One region of the Rhodobacter capsulatus SB 1003 genome, then DNA from elsewhere that is predicted to be linked to it. Evidence: riboswitches for the same ligand, from Rfam matches in the RefSeq annotation. Region 1 holds a riboswitch; the other holds the start of a gene.
The links. A riboswitch is a leader RNA that binds a small molecule or an ion and turns the genes downstream of it on or off. The one in region 1 is predicted to bind thiamine pyrophosphate.
Positions count from the first base shown of each region.

Region 2: another riboswitch for thiamine pyrophosphate. It lies ahead of thiB (thiamine ABC transporter substrate binding subunit); the one in region 1 lies ahead of thiM (hydroxyethylthiazole kinase).

Region 1 is NC_014034.1:3,036,846-3,043,938, forward strand. It holds gene torC (pentaheme c-type cytochrome TorC) at 1-61, opposite strand, end outside; gene dorR (two-component system response regulator DorR) at 262-960, shown strand; gene RCAP_RS14105 (ATP-binding protein) at 1,195-3,648, opposite strand; TPP riboswitch at 3,906-4,001, shown strand; gene thiM (hydroxyethylthiazole kinase) at 4,048-4,854, shown strand; gene thiE (thiamine phosphate synthase) at 4,851-5,462, shown strand; gene thiD (bifunctional hydroxymethylpyrimidine kinase/phosphomethylpyrimidine kinase) at 5,459-6,256, shown strand; gene RCAP_RS14125 (ABC transporter substrate-binding protein) at 6,258-7,093, shown strand, end outside.
Region 2 is NC_014034.1:2,887,458-2,894,550, reverse strand. It holds gene RCAP_RS13390 (DUF2794 domain-containing protein) at 1-108, opposite strand, end outside; gene RCAP_RS18615 (cytochrome c) at 449-907, shown strand; gene RCAP_RS13380 (I78 family peptidase inhibitor) at 952-1,272, opposite strand; gene RCAP_RS13375 (hypothetical protein) at 1,277-1,618, opposite strand; gene RCAP_RS13370 (thiamine ABC transporter ATP-binding protein) at 1,724-2,419, opposite strand; gene RCAP_RS13365 (thiamine/thiamine pyrophosphate ABC transporter permease ThiP) at 2,403-3,947, opposite strand; gene thiB (thiamine ABC transporter substrate binding subunit) at 3,923-4,912, opposite strand; TPP riboswitch at 4,952-5,054, opposite strand; gene RCAP_RS13355 (DNA polymerase III subunit chi) at 5,123-5,575, opposite strand; gene RCAP_RS13350 (leucyl aminopeptidase) at 5,579-7,045, opposite strand.

The DNA.
Region 1 (7,093 bases):
ACGTGCCCAGCCCCCAGCGCGTGCTGGGCCTGCGCATCACGCCCCAGATTTTCCTGATCACTTTCGCCTCCGGTCTTGCCACGGTCCGACCCCGTTCGAGTCCCTGTCTGGACCCGCGATGTGAACCGCGTTGCGTCCGGTTGTGAACAGGATGAAAAATCATGTGAACAGGATGTTAAAACCCGGAAAAACCACGGGAAATCGTGCGAAAATCATTGCCCGGCGGGGCTTTTGGCGCGATGACGGGGCAAAGGGGCCGTGATGAAGACGTCCTATCATATCCTTGTCGTCGAAGATGATCCGGTGGGGCGGCAGACGCTGGCCGCCTATCTGGTGAAGGACAATCACCGCGTCAGCGAGGCGGGCGACGGCGAAGAGATGCGCCGCATCTTCGCGCGGGGCGATGTCGACGTGATCCTGCTCGACATCAACCTTCCGGGCGAGGACGGGCTGTCGCTTTTGCGCGAATTGCGGCGGCAATCCGAGGTGGGGGTGATCATGGTCACCTCGCGGCGCGAGGATGTGGACCGGATCGTGGCGCTGGAACTGGGCGCCGATGATTACGTGACCAAGCCCTACAACATGCGCGAGATCCTGCCGCGCACGCGCAATCTGGCGCGCCGAGTGACGGCGGCGCGGGTGGTGAAGGCGGATGAGTCGCGCAAGAGCTTCGAGGGCTGGACGCTTGACATCGCGCATTGGACGCTGAGCGACCCGGCGGGCGAGGCGGTGAAGATGACAAGGGCGGAATTCGAACTGCTGGCCACCTTCGTCACCCATCCGGGGCAGGTGCTGAGCCGCGATCAGCTGATGACGCATGTCAGCCGCCGCGGGCATGAAAGCTTCGATCGCACCATCGACGTGCTGGTGCGGCGGGTGCGCCGCAAGATCGAGCCCGATCCGGCCAAGCCCCGGCTGATCGTCACCGTGCACGGGCTGGGCTACGTGTTTTCGGCCTGAGCGGCACTGCCCTGACCGAGGCCATCGCCGAGGTCATGCGGACCAGAAGTCCCGTGACCGCCGGGGGCCCAAAGGCCCTCGGCCTGCGCCCGCCCCGCCATCGGCGGGCGCATTCGCGCCGCCGGGGCTGGGCGCAGGCCTCTGTCGTGCTTGGGGAAACGGTCTTGGCACAGGTGATGCGCCAGCGGGCGGGGAAAGGCAGTGCCTTTCCCGATCCGCCCGAAACCTGGGGACTCAGCCCGCGATTTCGGCCCAGATCGCCTCGACCAGCCCCACCGCCGAGCGGCACGACAGCACCAGATCGGCCACCGGCCCGGCCAGATCCGCACTGCGCCGCCCGGAGGCAGAGGCCAGCATCTCGGCCCGTTCGGCCTCCTCGGCCAGCGCGCGCAGCCCCACATGCCGCGCCGAGCTTTTCAGCCGATGCGCGATCATCGCCACCTCGTTCCAGCGCTCCGCCCCGACCGCCGTTTCCAGCGCCGCCGCAGTATGCCCCAGACTGGCCTTGAACGTGGCGACGATCCGCCCGGTCGGCCCCGTCCCCAGCGCCTCGGCATGGCCGCGCAGCACCGTCAGATCGACCAATCCCGCGCCCTGCCCCGCGCCGTCGTCCCGCAAAGGCCCGCCCGAGCCGACCGGCCGCGGCGAGGCAAAGCCGGTCAACCGGCGCAGCAGATCTTCCAGCCGGGCAAAGGCGAAGGGTTTCGCCAGAAAGCCGCCGATCCCCGCCGCCGCCAGCGCCGCCGCATCGACCGCGGGCCCATGCGCCGACAGCGCCGCGATCGGCAGCCGCGCAATCGCCGGATCGGCATGGGCGCGGATCGCCCGGCCCAGATCGAAGCCGCTCAGATCGGGCAGGTTGAGATCGGTCAGCACCAGATCGAACGCCTGCCCCGCCAGGGCCTGCAACGCCGCCTCGCCGGTCTCGGCCAGCCGCAGCTGATGCCCGGCCTGACGCAACAGCGTCTCGGTCACCAGCCGGTTCACCGCGTCATCCTCGACGATCAGCAACCGCAGCGCCTTCGCGGGCAGCGCCTGCGCCTTGGCCCGCGCCCGGGCGCAATCCGCCCCCTGCCGCGCCGCCAGATCAAGGGACACCGCCAGCCGGAAACAACTGCCCTCGCCCGGATGGCTTTCGACCGTCAGCTCCGCCCCCATCAGCTCGGCCAGCCTGCGCGAGATCGCCAGCCCCAGCCCGGTGCCGCCATGCTTGCGCTCGATCGAGCTGTCGGATTGGGTGAAGGGGCGGAAGATCTGCTCCAGCCGCTCGGACGCGATGCCCGGGCCGGTGTCGCGCACCGAAAACCGCACCAGCACCCGCCCCGGGCTGCGCGAGATCAGGTCAAGCCCGATCACCACCGCCCCCGCCTCGGTGAATTTCACCGCATTGCCCGCCAGATTGAGCAGGATCTGCCGCAGCTTCGCCGGATCGCCGCTGACGCAGGGCAGATCGGCCGGGGCATCGACATGCAGCACCAGCCCGGGCTTGCGCGCCACCAGCGGCTCGATCACCCGGGCGACCTCGGCCGTCACCTCGCCCAGCGGAAAATCCACCCGTTCCAGCATCATCCCGCCCGCCTCGATGCGGGAATAATCGAGGATCTCCGAGACGATCGAGGTCAGCACCCGGGCCGAGCGGTCGATCGCCTCGACATAGCCCGCCGCGCGCGGCGGCAAGTCGTCCTGCCGCAACAGCTCGACGATGCCGCCGATGGAATGGATGGGGGTGCGGATCTCGTGGCTCATCGTCGCCAGGAAATCGGTCTTCGCCCGGGCCAGCGCCTCGGCCTCCTCGCGGGCGCGGCGCTCGTCGGTGACATCGGTGAAGCTGATCACCGTGCCCAGAAACTTGCGCGACACATCCAGCATTTCCTGCGTCGAGACCGAGACCCAGCGCCGCCCGTCGATCGTGTCGATCTCGTGTTCGGGCAAAAGCGGGCCGATGCCGCGCGGATCAAGCCCGAACAGCCCCTGAAAGCTGCGCCGCGCCGCCGCGCCGTAATAGACCGAGCCGGGCACGACATCCTTCGACAAAAGCAGCGCCGCGGCATGGTTCATGTTCTCGATCGCGCCCTCGGCATCGATCAGGAAGACCGGGGTCTGGATGCTTTCGAAAATCGTCAGATACTTGTTCTTTTCGGTCACGACGCGCTGGTTTTCCGCCAGAAGCTGTTCCTGACCGGCATCGACGACACCGCGCCCCCATTGCGTGCAGATGCCGATTTCGGCGCGGTCGAAAAAGCCGCGCAACAGCCGCAGATACAGCGTCTCGGTCGCGGCGGGAAAGCCCGTCATCTGCACCAGCCGCAGATAGCTGTCACGGTAGCCCTTGAAATTGCTCAGAAACATCGCCAGCGGCACGCCGCGCAGCCCGTGCCTGCGGGCGACCTCGATGCCATAGGCGGTCGAGGGATCCCCGCCGATGTCGCTGTCGTAATCGGCCTCGGCGGCGCCGCGGGTTTCCAGCATCAGCGCGATGGCGCCATTGAGCCCCTGCACCGAGGCCCGCCAGGCCTCGGGCAGCGTCGAGACATGGGCATTGTAGCTGCGGGTGATCGAATAGGCGATGTGCATCTCGATCAGCCGGGTCTCGTTCGCCTGCAGGAACCGTGTCAGCGCGGTCAGATCGGCGCGGGCGGCCTCTTCCGCCGCCGGAGGGGCAAACTGGCCTTGATGTTCGGATATCATTCGCAACGTCCAGATCGTGGCACCCCTGCGGGCGCGTCTTCTTGTGCCGGTCCCCCGGCGCCAACCCCAAGCCACGGCCCAAGGGCCCGCATCATCGTCACGAAACAGCATCCCTGTTAGCGCAGACGGCGCCGCCCCGCCTTGATCGGGATCAAAGGCCCCGCTCGCAGCCGCGACAGGAGCGGCAATCCGCGCGGCCGCGGCGGAAACATCCTGTCCCCGGCCACTGGACAAGCCCCGCCATCCGTGCTTCCCTGCCCTTGCGACAGGGGCGTCCGGGCATCCGGGCTGAGAAGCACCCTTTGAACCTGAACCAGATCATGCTGGCGTAGGGAGTCCGCAACCGGTGTCGGACCCAGCGTCCGCCCGGCTTCGGTCTTCCGCGTCATGGGAGGACCGATGACCGAAACCGGATCGTTCGCAGCTGTGGGACAGCCGCTTGCGCAGATGCGGGCCACTGCGCCGCTTGTGCACAACATCACCAATTTCGTCGCGATGAACGTGATGGCGAATGTGCAGCTGGCCGTTGGGGCCTCGCCCGCGATGCTGCATGCTTTGCCCGAGGTGGCGGAATTTGCCGCGCTCTGCGGCGCGCTGACGGTGAATATCGGCACGGCGGATGCCGACTGGGCCGAAGGCATGGTGCAGGCGGCGCGGATGATGCACCGGCTGAACCGGCCCTGGGTGCTCGATCCGGTCGGCATCGGCGCGACGCAGTTCCGCAAGGATCTCTGCGCTAGGCTGCTCGATCTGCGCCCGACGGTGATCCGCGCCAATGCCTCGGAGATCCTGGCGCTGGCGGGGCTGGGCGGGCAGGCGCATGGCGTCGATGCGCGCGACACGGTCGCGGCGGCCGAGGTGGCGGCGGCGCAACTGGCCGCGCGGACGGGCGGCGTCGTCGCGGTCTCGGGGCCCGTCGATTACGTCACCGACGGGAGCCGCGCCTTCCGCATCGGCAATGGCCATGCGCTGATGCCGCAGGTGACGGCGCTCGGCTGTTCGCTCAACGGGGTGATCGGCGCCTTTCTGGTCGGGCAAAAGCCGCTTGAGGCCACGGTGGCGGCGCTGGCCTATTACGGTCTGGCGGGCGAGATCGCCGCAAGGGAGGCCAAGGGCCCGGGCAGTTTCGCCGTGGCCTTCCTTGACGCGCTGGCCAATCTGACGCCCGAGGCGCTGAGTGCCGGGGCAAAGGTGCGCGCGGCATGATCGGGCCCGTCTATGTCATCACCGACCCGGGGGCGGCGCTTTCCGTGCCCGATCAGGCCCGGGCCGCGGCCCGCGGCGGCGCCCGCGCGGTGCAGTTGCGCGACAAGACCGCCTCCGATGCAGATCTGCTGGCGCTCGCCCGGCAGCTGTTGCCCGAGATGCGGGCGCATGGGGTGAAGCTCTTCCTGAATGACCGGATCGAAGTGGCCATCGCCGCCGGGGCGGACGGGCTGCATATCGGGCAGGGCGACGGCGACCCCGTTGCCATCCGCGCCCGGATCGGGGCGGGGATGCTGCTGGGGCTCTCGATCGAGACCGAGGCGCAGGCCAGCCGCCTTCCCGGCTGCGTCGATTACATCGGCGCGGGGCCGGTGCGGGCGACGGCGACGAAACCCGATGCCGCCGCGCCCATAGGCTTTGACGGGCTGGCCCGGATCGCCCGGCTGGTCGCGGTGCCGACGCTCGCCATCGGCGGGCTGACCCGGGCCGACATTCCGGCGCTGAAAGCCGCGGGCGTGGCCGGGATGGCCGTCGTTTCCGCCGTCACCCGCGCCCCCGACGCCGAAGCCGCCTGCCGGGCACTCGTGCAGGACTGGAGGCCGCGATGATCCCCAACATTCTGTCGATTGCCGGCTCCGACCCCTCGGGCGGGGCGGGGATTCAGGCCGATCTGAAAGCGATTTCCGCCAATGGCGGCTATGCGATGGCGGCGCTGACCGCGCTGACGGCGCAAAACACCCGCGGCGTCACCGCCGTCGATCCGATCCGCCCCGCGATGGTCACGGCGCAGATCGCCGCGATCCGGGCCGATATCCGCATCGATGCGGTGAAAATCGGGATGCTGGGCGACAGCGCGATCATCGCCGCCGTGGCCGCCGCGCTCGAGGGGCTTTCGGCCCCCCTCGTCCTTGATCCGGTGATGGTGGCCAAGGGCGGCGACCGGCTTCTGGCGATGGATGCCGTCACCGCCCTGCGCCAGATCCTGCTGCCCCGCGCCGCGGTGATCACCCCGAACCTGCCCGAAGCGGCCGATCTTCTGGGCTGCGCCGTGGCGCAAGGCCGGGCCGAGATGGTCGCGCAGGCCCGCGGGCTTCGGGTGCTGGGCGCGCGGGCGGTCTATCTCAAGGGCGGGCATCTGCCCGGGGCCATCTGCCCCGATCTGCTGCTCGATGCCGCGGGCGAGGTCTGGTTCGAGGCGCCGCGGGTCGAGACGAAAAACACCCATGGCACCGGCTGCACCCTGTCTTCGGCCTGGGCGACGCAGCTGGCCCGCATCCCCGATCTGCGCCAGGCCGCCGCCGCCGCCCGCGCCTATACGCTGCGCGCCATCGCCGCGGCCGACCGGCTTTCGGTCGGACAAGGCCATGGCCCGCTGGATCATTTCTTTTCGATGAGGTCGTAAGATGAAACCGCTTCTGCTTGCCCTTTTGCTGCTGGCCCCCCGGGCCGAGGCCGCCGAGAGCCTCTCGGTCATGCTCGATTGGTTCGTGAACCCCGATCACGGGCCGATCATCGTCGCCGCCGAGCGCGGCTATTTCACCGAGGCCGGGCTGGACGTGACGCTGATCCCGCCCGCCGACCCGTCCGACCCGCCGAAGATGGCCGCCGCCGGGCAGGTCGATCTGGCGGTCAGCTACCAGCCGCAGCTGTATCTTCAGCATGCCGCGGGGCTGGGCCTGAAACGGGTCGGAACGCTGATCAATGCGCCGCTTTACTGCGTCATGGCCGATGCGGCGGGGCCGGTGCACACCATGGCCGATCTGCGCGGTCGCAAGGTCGGCTATTCGCTGGCGGGGATCGAGGCGGCGCTGATGCAGCGGATGCTGCGCCACAACGGCGTCGATCCCGCCGAGGTCGAGACGATCAACGTCAATTTCGCGCTGACCCCCGCGGTGGCGACGGGGCAGGTCGCGGCGGTCTCGGGGGCGTTTCGGAACTTCGAGCTGCATCAGATGGCGGCCGTCGGCCATCAGGGCCGCTGCTTCCTGCCCGAGGAAAACGGCGTGCCCGCCTATGACGAGCTGATCTATCTGGCCCGCGCCGATCTGGCGCATGATGACCGCATCGCCCGGTTTCTGGCCGCGACCGGCCGCGCCGCCGCCGAGATCGCCGCCGATCCGCAGGCGGGCTGGGACACGTTCCGCGCCCATGCGGCGGAACTGGATGACCCGCTGAACGCCAAGGCCTGGCCCGACACCTGGCCGCATTTCGCCCGCGATCCGGCGGCGCTGGATACAGC
Region 2 (7,093 bases), 150 kb from region 1:
CATGCGTCCGTAGACCGCCAGGATGGCCCCAAGTTCGCGCCGATCAAAGGTCACCTGCGCGGGCGCAGGGGCGGGTCCGGGGAAGGGCGTGGGCGGCTGAAGCGTCATGTCGAAAGCGTGGCATTCCTGCGGCGAAAAATCAATCCGCCCTTGTTTGAAAGGGCTTTCGCGCGATTCATCCTGCCCGGATCCTGCCGCGAAAAGGCCCGCAAAATGCCCTTTGACCAGCGCGATTGCGCCGCGATTGGCCCGCAAAGTTGACGGCAGCGGAAAACGCTGAAGCCCCGGCGGGCGGTCAACAGCCCCCACCCAGTTCGTTCGCCGGGGCGCTCTTTCGCACCGAGAGCCCCGCCCCAACCCGGGCGGGGCTTTCCTTTTCGTGATCAGCGCGGCGCTTGCCATGTGCCCCCTTCCGCTCTCATGTGGAGGCATGAAGAGGGAGAACTTCATGCAATTGAAACGACGACTGTATGTGGCCATTCATCTTGGCCTGACCGTCGCCTTGGCTCTTGTCGGGGGCATCGTCTATGCCGCCGAGGGCGTCAGCAACCCGGAGGTCAGGGCCCGGGTCGAGCTGATGCAGGGCTACAAGGCGCAGATGAAACTGTTGACCGAGGCCGCTTCGGGGGCGCAGCCCTTCGCGGCCGACAGGGTCGCGGCGGCGATCGCGGCGCTGCAGGCGGGGGCCGGGGAACTGGCCCCGGCGTTCCGCAGCCGCGCCGAGGATCCGGCCTCGCAGGCGCTGCCCGAGATCTGGGCCGCGCCGTCGGAATTCCGGCAAAAGACGGCGAAGCTGGTGAAGACCGCGGCGGCGCTGGACGGGTCGGAGCCCGGGGCGCTGGCGGACACGCTGGCGCCGGTGCAGGCGGCCTGCAAGGACTGCCACGGCCGCTTCAAGCTGCAATGAAAAAGGGGGCCGCGGCCCCCTTTGCTTTTGCGATCCCGGCCCGCTCAGCCGCAATTCAGGCTGGAAATCCGCCCCTTGCGGTTGATCAGGATGTTCAGCCGCGTCGCGCTGTACTCCATCGTCACCGGCTGACCGGGATGCAGGACCCGGGTCCCGGCCGCCAGATCGCGCCCGTCCAGCGCGGATTTCGGCTGCCCGATCAGATCCTTCAGCCCGGCCGCGCCGCAGTTGTCGGGCCCGGAAGGCGCGGTGGCGGGCGGCACGACGGCAGTGCCCAGCGGCACCGGCACGACCAGAAAACAGCCCGAGGACAGGCTGACCAGCGTCAGACCGACCGCCAGCCGGGCAAGAGCTTTCGCCCGCATCGGCTCAACCGCAGTCGATGTTGAAGATGTTGCCTTTCGGATCAAGGCGGAACACCACGCGGTGCGAATTGTATTCCTGCGGCTCGATGCCCCGCCATTCGATCACGTTGACCGGATCGGTGATGCCCAGCGTCGGGATGATCGCCGCGGGCTGCCCCAGCGCCGAGGCATATTGCGCCGCGTGGCAGGTGTCGGGCGAGCGGTTTTCCAGCACGCCGGTCTGGAACACCGGCTGCGTCATGTGCGGGGTCGGCGCGGGCTCGGCGGCGGCTTCTTCTTCAGGCGAAGGGCCGCAGGCGGTCAGGCTCAGCGCGGCAAGGGCAAGAAGGGCATATTTGGTGAGCATGGTCTTCCATCCGGCAGATGCGGCAAGGCCGCGAAATCGCCCTTTCTATACAGGCCGGAAAGACGGTTGAGAACCCAAGTTGCAGTGATTGGGCGGCTTTTTCGATCATTTGCCCAGATAGGCGGCAAGGGCGGGCGGCGGATCAGCCAGAAGGCCCGCGGTGGCGGCGGGCGGATGGGCGACGCCCTCGGCCACCAGCACGGTTTGCGGGCAAAGCGCGACGGCATCGGCGGGCTCGTGGCTGACCATCAGCACGGTGGCGTGCTGGTCCGCGGCGATCTCGGCCACCAGCGCCAGCATGTCGGATTTGAGCGCGGGGCCCAGCGCGGCAAAGGGCTCGTCCAGAAGCAGAAGCGGTTTCGCCCGCAACAGACAGCGCGCCAGCGCCACCCGGCTTTGCTGCCCGCCCGAAAGCGTCGCGGGCCGCCGATCCCCCAGCCCCGAAAGCCCGACCCGGTCGAGCGCCGCCGCGATCTGCGCGTGATCGGCACGGGCCAGCCGCAGCTTTGGCGACAGGCCAAGCCCGAGGTTCTGCGCCACGTTCAGATGCGGAAACAGGTTCTGGTCCTGAAACAGGATCGAGAGCGGCCGCGCCCCCGGCGCCAGACCGGTGATGTCGGCGCCGCGCCACAGGATCCGGCCACGGCCGGGCGCCAGAAACCCCGCCAGCGTCGCAAGCAGCGTCGATTTCCCCGCGCCCGAGGGGCCCAAAAGCGCCACCCGCGCGGCCGGGGGGATGGCGAAATCCGCGCTCAGGCGGAAATCATCCTGTTCGATCAGGAGGTTATCGAGGGTCAGCATGGGCTCCGATCCGGTCACAGGCGGCATAAAGGGCAAAGGTCAGCGCCATCAAAAGGCAAGCCGCGCCCGCGGCCTGATCCATGCGATAGCTGCCCATCAGCTGATAGACGGCAAGCGGCAGGGTCTGGCTGCGGCCATCGGAAAACAGCGAGATGGCGCCCAGATCGCCCATCGAAAAGGCCGCGGCAATCCCCGCGGCAAAGCCCGTCGGCCGGGCCAGCCGGGGCAGGGTGAGGAACCGCAGCCGGGCCAGGCCGCGCAGGTTCAGGCTGTCGGCCAGCCGGTCGTAATCGGCCTGCAGCGCGCGGACCTCGGGCAGAAGCAGGCGCAGCGCAAAGGGCAGGCTGAGCGCGGCATTGGTCAAAAGCGTCACCGGCAGGGCCAGCGCGGTCGGCGCGACGAAGGGCTGGGCGATCAGGAACAGCCCGGTGCCAAGGACGAGCGAGGAGGCCGCCATCGGCAGCATCGCCGCGGGCTCGGCCCAGATGTGGCGCGGCGCGGCCAAAGCCAGCGGCAGCGCCAGCACCATCGTCAGCGCCGCGGCGCCGAGCGCCAGCCAGACCGAGGTGAAAGCCGCCTGCCAGACCTGTGCGGGCAGATCGGCCAGCGCGGGCAGGCCGCGCAGCGCGATGGCTGCCAGAGGCGAGAGCAGGAAGGCTGCGGCGGCACTCAGGATCAGCGCATCCCCGATCCGATGCGGCAGCCCCGGCGCCAGGGGCACCGGCAAGACCCGGTCGAGCCCCGCGCCAAAGCCGGGCGGCAGGGTCAGCCGCGCGGCGATGCCCAGCGCCGCCAGCGCCAGCGCGACCTGCAGCACCGCAAGCGCCGCGGCCCGGCCCGGATCGGCGTCAAAGCGGAAGGCCTGATAGATCGCCACCTCGAGCGTCGAGGCGCGGGGACCGCCGCCCAGCGTCAGCGCGACGGCGAAGGACGAGAGGCACACAAGGAAAATCGCCAGAAAGGCCCCGGGCAGGACGGCGCGCAGCATCCGCGCCTCCAGATGCCTTGCGATGTCCGCCGGGCCAAGACCCAGCGACAGCGCCAGCCGCACCCGCTCGGCCGGGATCGCCTGCCAGCCCTGCAGCAGCATCCGCGTTGCCAGGGGCAGGTTCAGGAACAGATGGCCCAGCACCACCCCCCAGGGCCCATAGATCGACACGCCGGGCAGGTTCAGCGCGTCCAGAGCGCCATTGAGCAGCCCGCGACGGCCGAAGATGGCGAGAAGCCCCATCACCGCGACAAGGGTGGGCAACAGGAACGGCGCCCCAAGCGCGGCGATGAACAGGCCGCGGCCGGGAAAGCGGCGCCGGTGCAGCGCCCGGGCGAGCGGGATCGCCAGCAGGCAGGAGAAAAGCGCCGAGAGCGCGGCCTGCCAGAGCGTGAAGCGCAGGGCCGCAAGATCGGCGGCGCTCAGCGCCGAAAGCCCCCCGGCGCGGATCATCACCGCGCCGAGGGGGGCCAGCACCAGCGCGGCCACCAGGACCGCCGCCGATGCCGCCGGGATCATTTGCCGAAATTCGCGCGCCATTCTTCCAGCGCCGGGCCGCGCAGGGCCTCGGCCTCGGTTTCGGTGTAAAAGAAGGTCTTGGCGGGGCGGGGCAGGGTGGCGAACCCCTCGGGCAGGAAGCCGGGTTTCTCGATCACCGGATAGGACCAGTTCGCCGTGGCGATCATGCCCTGAAACCCGTCCGAGAGGATGTAATCCATGAATTTCTGCGCCAGCTCCGGCTGGTCCGAGGTCTTCAGCTGCGCCGCCAGTTCGGTGTAGAAATAATGCCCCTCGGGGAAGATCGCCGCCGCCTTGCTGTCATCCTGTTCGGCGATGCGGTGATAGGCGGGCGAGGTGGTGAAGGACAGGACCATGTCGGCCTCGCCCTCGGTGAAAAGCCCGTAAGCCTCGGACCAATCCGGCGTCACGGTCAGCACCTTGGGCGCAAGCTTCGCCCAGGCCTCGCCCGCCTTGTCGCCATAGATGTGCTTGACCCACAGAAGCAGCGCGAGCCCGGCGGTGGACGAGCGCGGGTCTTCGAGGGCGATCTTGAAGGCGTCGTCGGGGGCGTCGAGAAGCGCGGCAAAGGATTGCGGCGGGGCGGTCAGTTTCGTCTTGTCATAGACAAAGGCGACCTCGGACCAGTCAAAGGGCAGGAAGGTGTCATCCGCCCAGGCAATCGGCAGGCTCAGCCGCGACAGATCCTGATGATGGGGCGCGAAAAGCCCGGTCGCCCGGGCGCGGGCGGTGATGTCGGTGTTCAGCCCGATCGCCACATCGGCCTCGGTCTTCGCGCCTTCCAGCATCAGCCGCGGCAGCACATCGCCCGCGACGAATTGCAGATCGCAGCCGCAGTCCGCCTCGAAACCCTTTTCGATCGCCGGGCCGGGGCCCCATTCACTGGTGAAGTAATCGGGCGCATAGACGGTGAGGACGGGTTTGTCCCCGGCCAGAACAGGGGTTGCGGCAAGCACGCAACCCGCCAGCATCAGAGCAGTTTTCATCTTTCTCTCCAATGGCGTGACGGGCGGGGTCAGGCCGGGAGAGTGCCCGGATACCTTCCCTCCGCCGGTCTTAACCGGTTCAGGTTCAACGGGTTTGCGAAAACGCATCTCAGCCCCTGACAGAGCACCCCGAGGTGAGACCGGACCATAAGGCCCCGCGCCAAAGCTGCAAGCGAAAACTGTGTTTTGCGGGGGGGGCGCGAGGGGGCGCTACTTTTCGGCCTTCTTCTGCCAGCGCCCGCTTTCCTCGCGCCAGTATTGCGCCGCGGTGCCCGCCCCGGTCAGCGCCTTCCACTGATCGCGGGCGCGGGCGACGGCGGTTTCGTCGCGGCCGTCGAACAGGATCCAGACCCGTTCGGCCGCCGCCACCTCGGCGGGGGTGACCTCGGCGCCGTCGAGCGTCATCACCGCCTGCCGCCCCTCGGGGCGCGGGGAGGTGGTCAAGAGCACGGGTTGCAGCGCATCATGCGGCCCGCCCGCCAGCCCGTGCGGCAGAAAGTCTTCCTCGGGGCCAAGCCAGAGTTTCTGGTCCAGCCAGTCCATCCGCTCGGGGGACACCCCGCGCAATTCCACCCGCCAGCCCTGCGCCAGGGCGCGGGTGAGCAGCGTTTCGACCACCCCTTCGACCGGCGACTGGGTGACGTGATAGAAAAGCGCGGGCATGGGTCAGGCCTCGAACCGGGTGCGGATCAGCCGGTCAAGCGTCATCACCCCCCAGCCGGTCGCGCCCTTGGGCGCCAGCGCACTTTCGCCCGGCGGCAGGGCGACGCCCGCGATGTCGATATGGCACCAGGGCACATCGGGCTTGATGAAGCGCTTCAGAAACGCCGCCGCGGTGATCGCGCCGCCCCAGCGCCCGCCGGAGTTCTTGATATCGGCCAGCCGCGACTTGATCAGCGGATCATAGCCGGGGGTGAGCGGCATCGGCCAGGCACCTTCGCCCTCGGATTTCGCGGCGCTCAGAAGATCGCCCGAAAGCTTGTCGTCATTGCTGAAAATGCCCGCATGATCATGGCCAAGCGCCACGATGATCGCGCCCGTCAGCGTCGCCAGATCGATCACCGCGGCGGGGGCGAAGCGCTCCTGCGCATACCACAGCACATCGGCCAGAACCATCCGCCCCTCGGCATCGGTGTTGACCACCTCGATCGTGTCGCCTTTCAGGCTTTTGACGATATCGCCCGGACGCTGCGCCCGCCCGTCGGGCATGTTTTCCACGAGACCGACCAGACCCACGACATTGGCGCGCGCCTTGCGCAGGGCGAGCGTGCGCATGACGCCCGCCACCACGGCCGCGCCGCCCATGTCCATAGTCATTTCTTCCATGCCCGCCGCGGGCTTGATCGAAATCCCGCCGCTGTCGAAGCAGACCCCCTTGCCGACCAGCGCCAAGGGCGCGGCATCGGGCTCGCCGCCCTGCCAGCGCATCACCACGACCTTCGACGGGCTTTCCGAGCCTTGCCCCACCGCCAGCAGCGCGCGGAAGCCGAGTTTTTCCAGCTCGTCCTCGTCCAGGATCTCGACCTCGAGGCCCAGTTCATGCATCGCCGCCAGCCGGGCGGCGAAATCGTCGGTGGTCAGGATGTTTGCCGGTTCGTTCACCAGATCGCGGGTGAAAAACACGCCTTCGGCCAGCGCGGCATGCGGCGCGGCCTCGGCGGCGACGGTTTCAGGCGCGGAGACCATCATCTCGACCGGGCCGAAGGGCTTTTTCGGCTCGCTCAGGTAGTCGAACCGATAGGCCCGCAGCGCGAGGCCAAAGGAAATGTCGGCCGCCCGCGGATGCGCCTCGGCGATCACCAGCGCGCCTTTTTCCCCCAGCCCCTTGGCGACGGTTGCGCCTGCCTTGCGGGCCTCGGCCACGCTGGCGCGGCGGTCCAGCTTGACCAGCGCCAGCGTCTCGCAGGCCAGCCCGCCCGGAAAGCCGAGATCGAGCGAATCACCCGCCGCCAGCTTGCCCCAGCCCTCGGAGGCCAGCGCCCGCGTCACCGCGCCCCGCGTCAGCCGGTCAAGCTTGCGCCCCAACTGGCCCAGCTTGCCCTCGGGCGGCACGATCAGCGCCAGACGGCCTTCGCGGGGGGCAAGGGCCTCGGCGTCGGAGGCGGTGAAACGAAGGGCGACGGGGTGGATCATGGCAGTCCCTGCGGCTGGTTGGTTCGGCGCAAGCCTATGCGGCGCCAC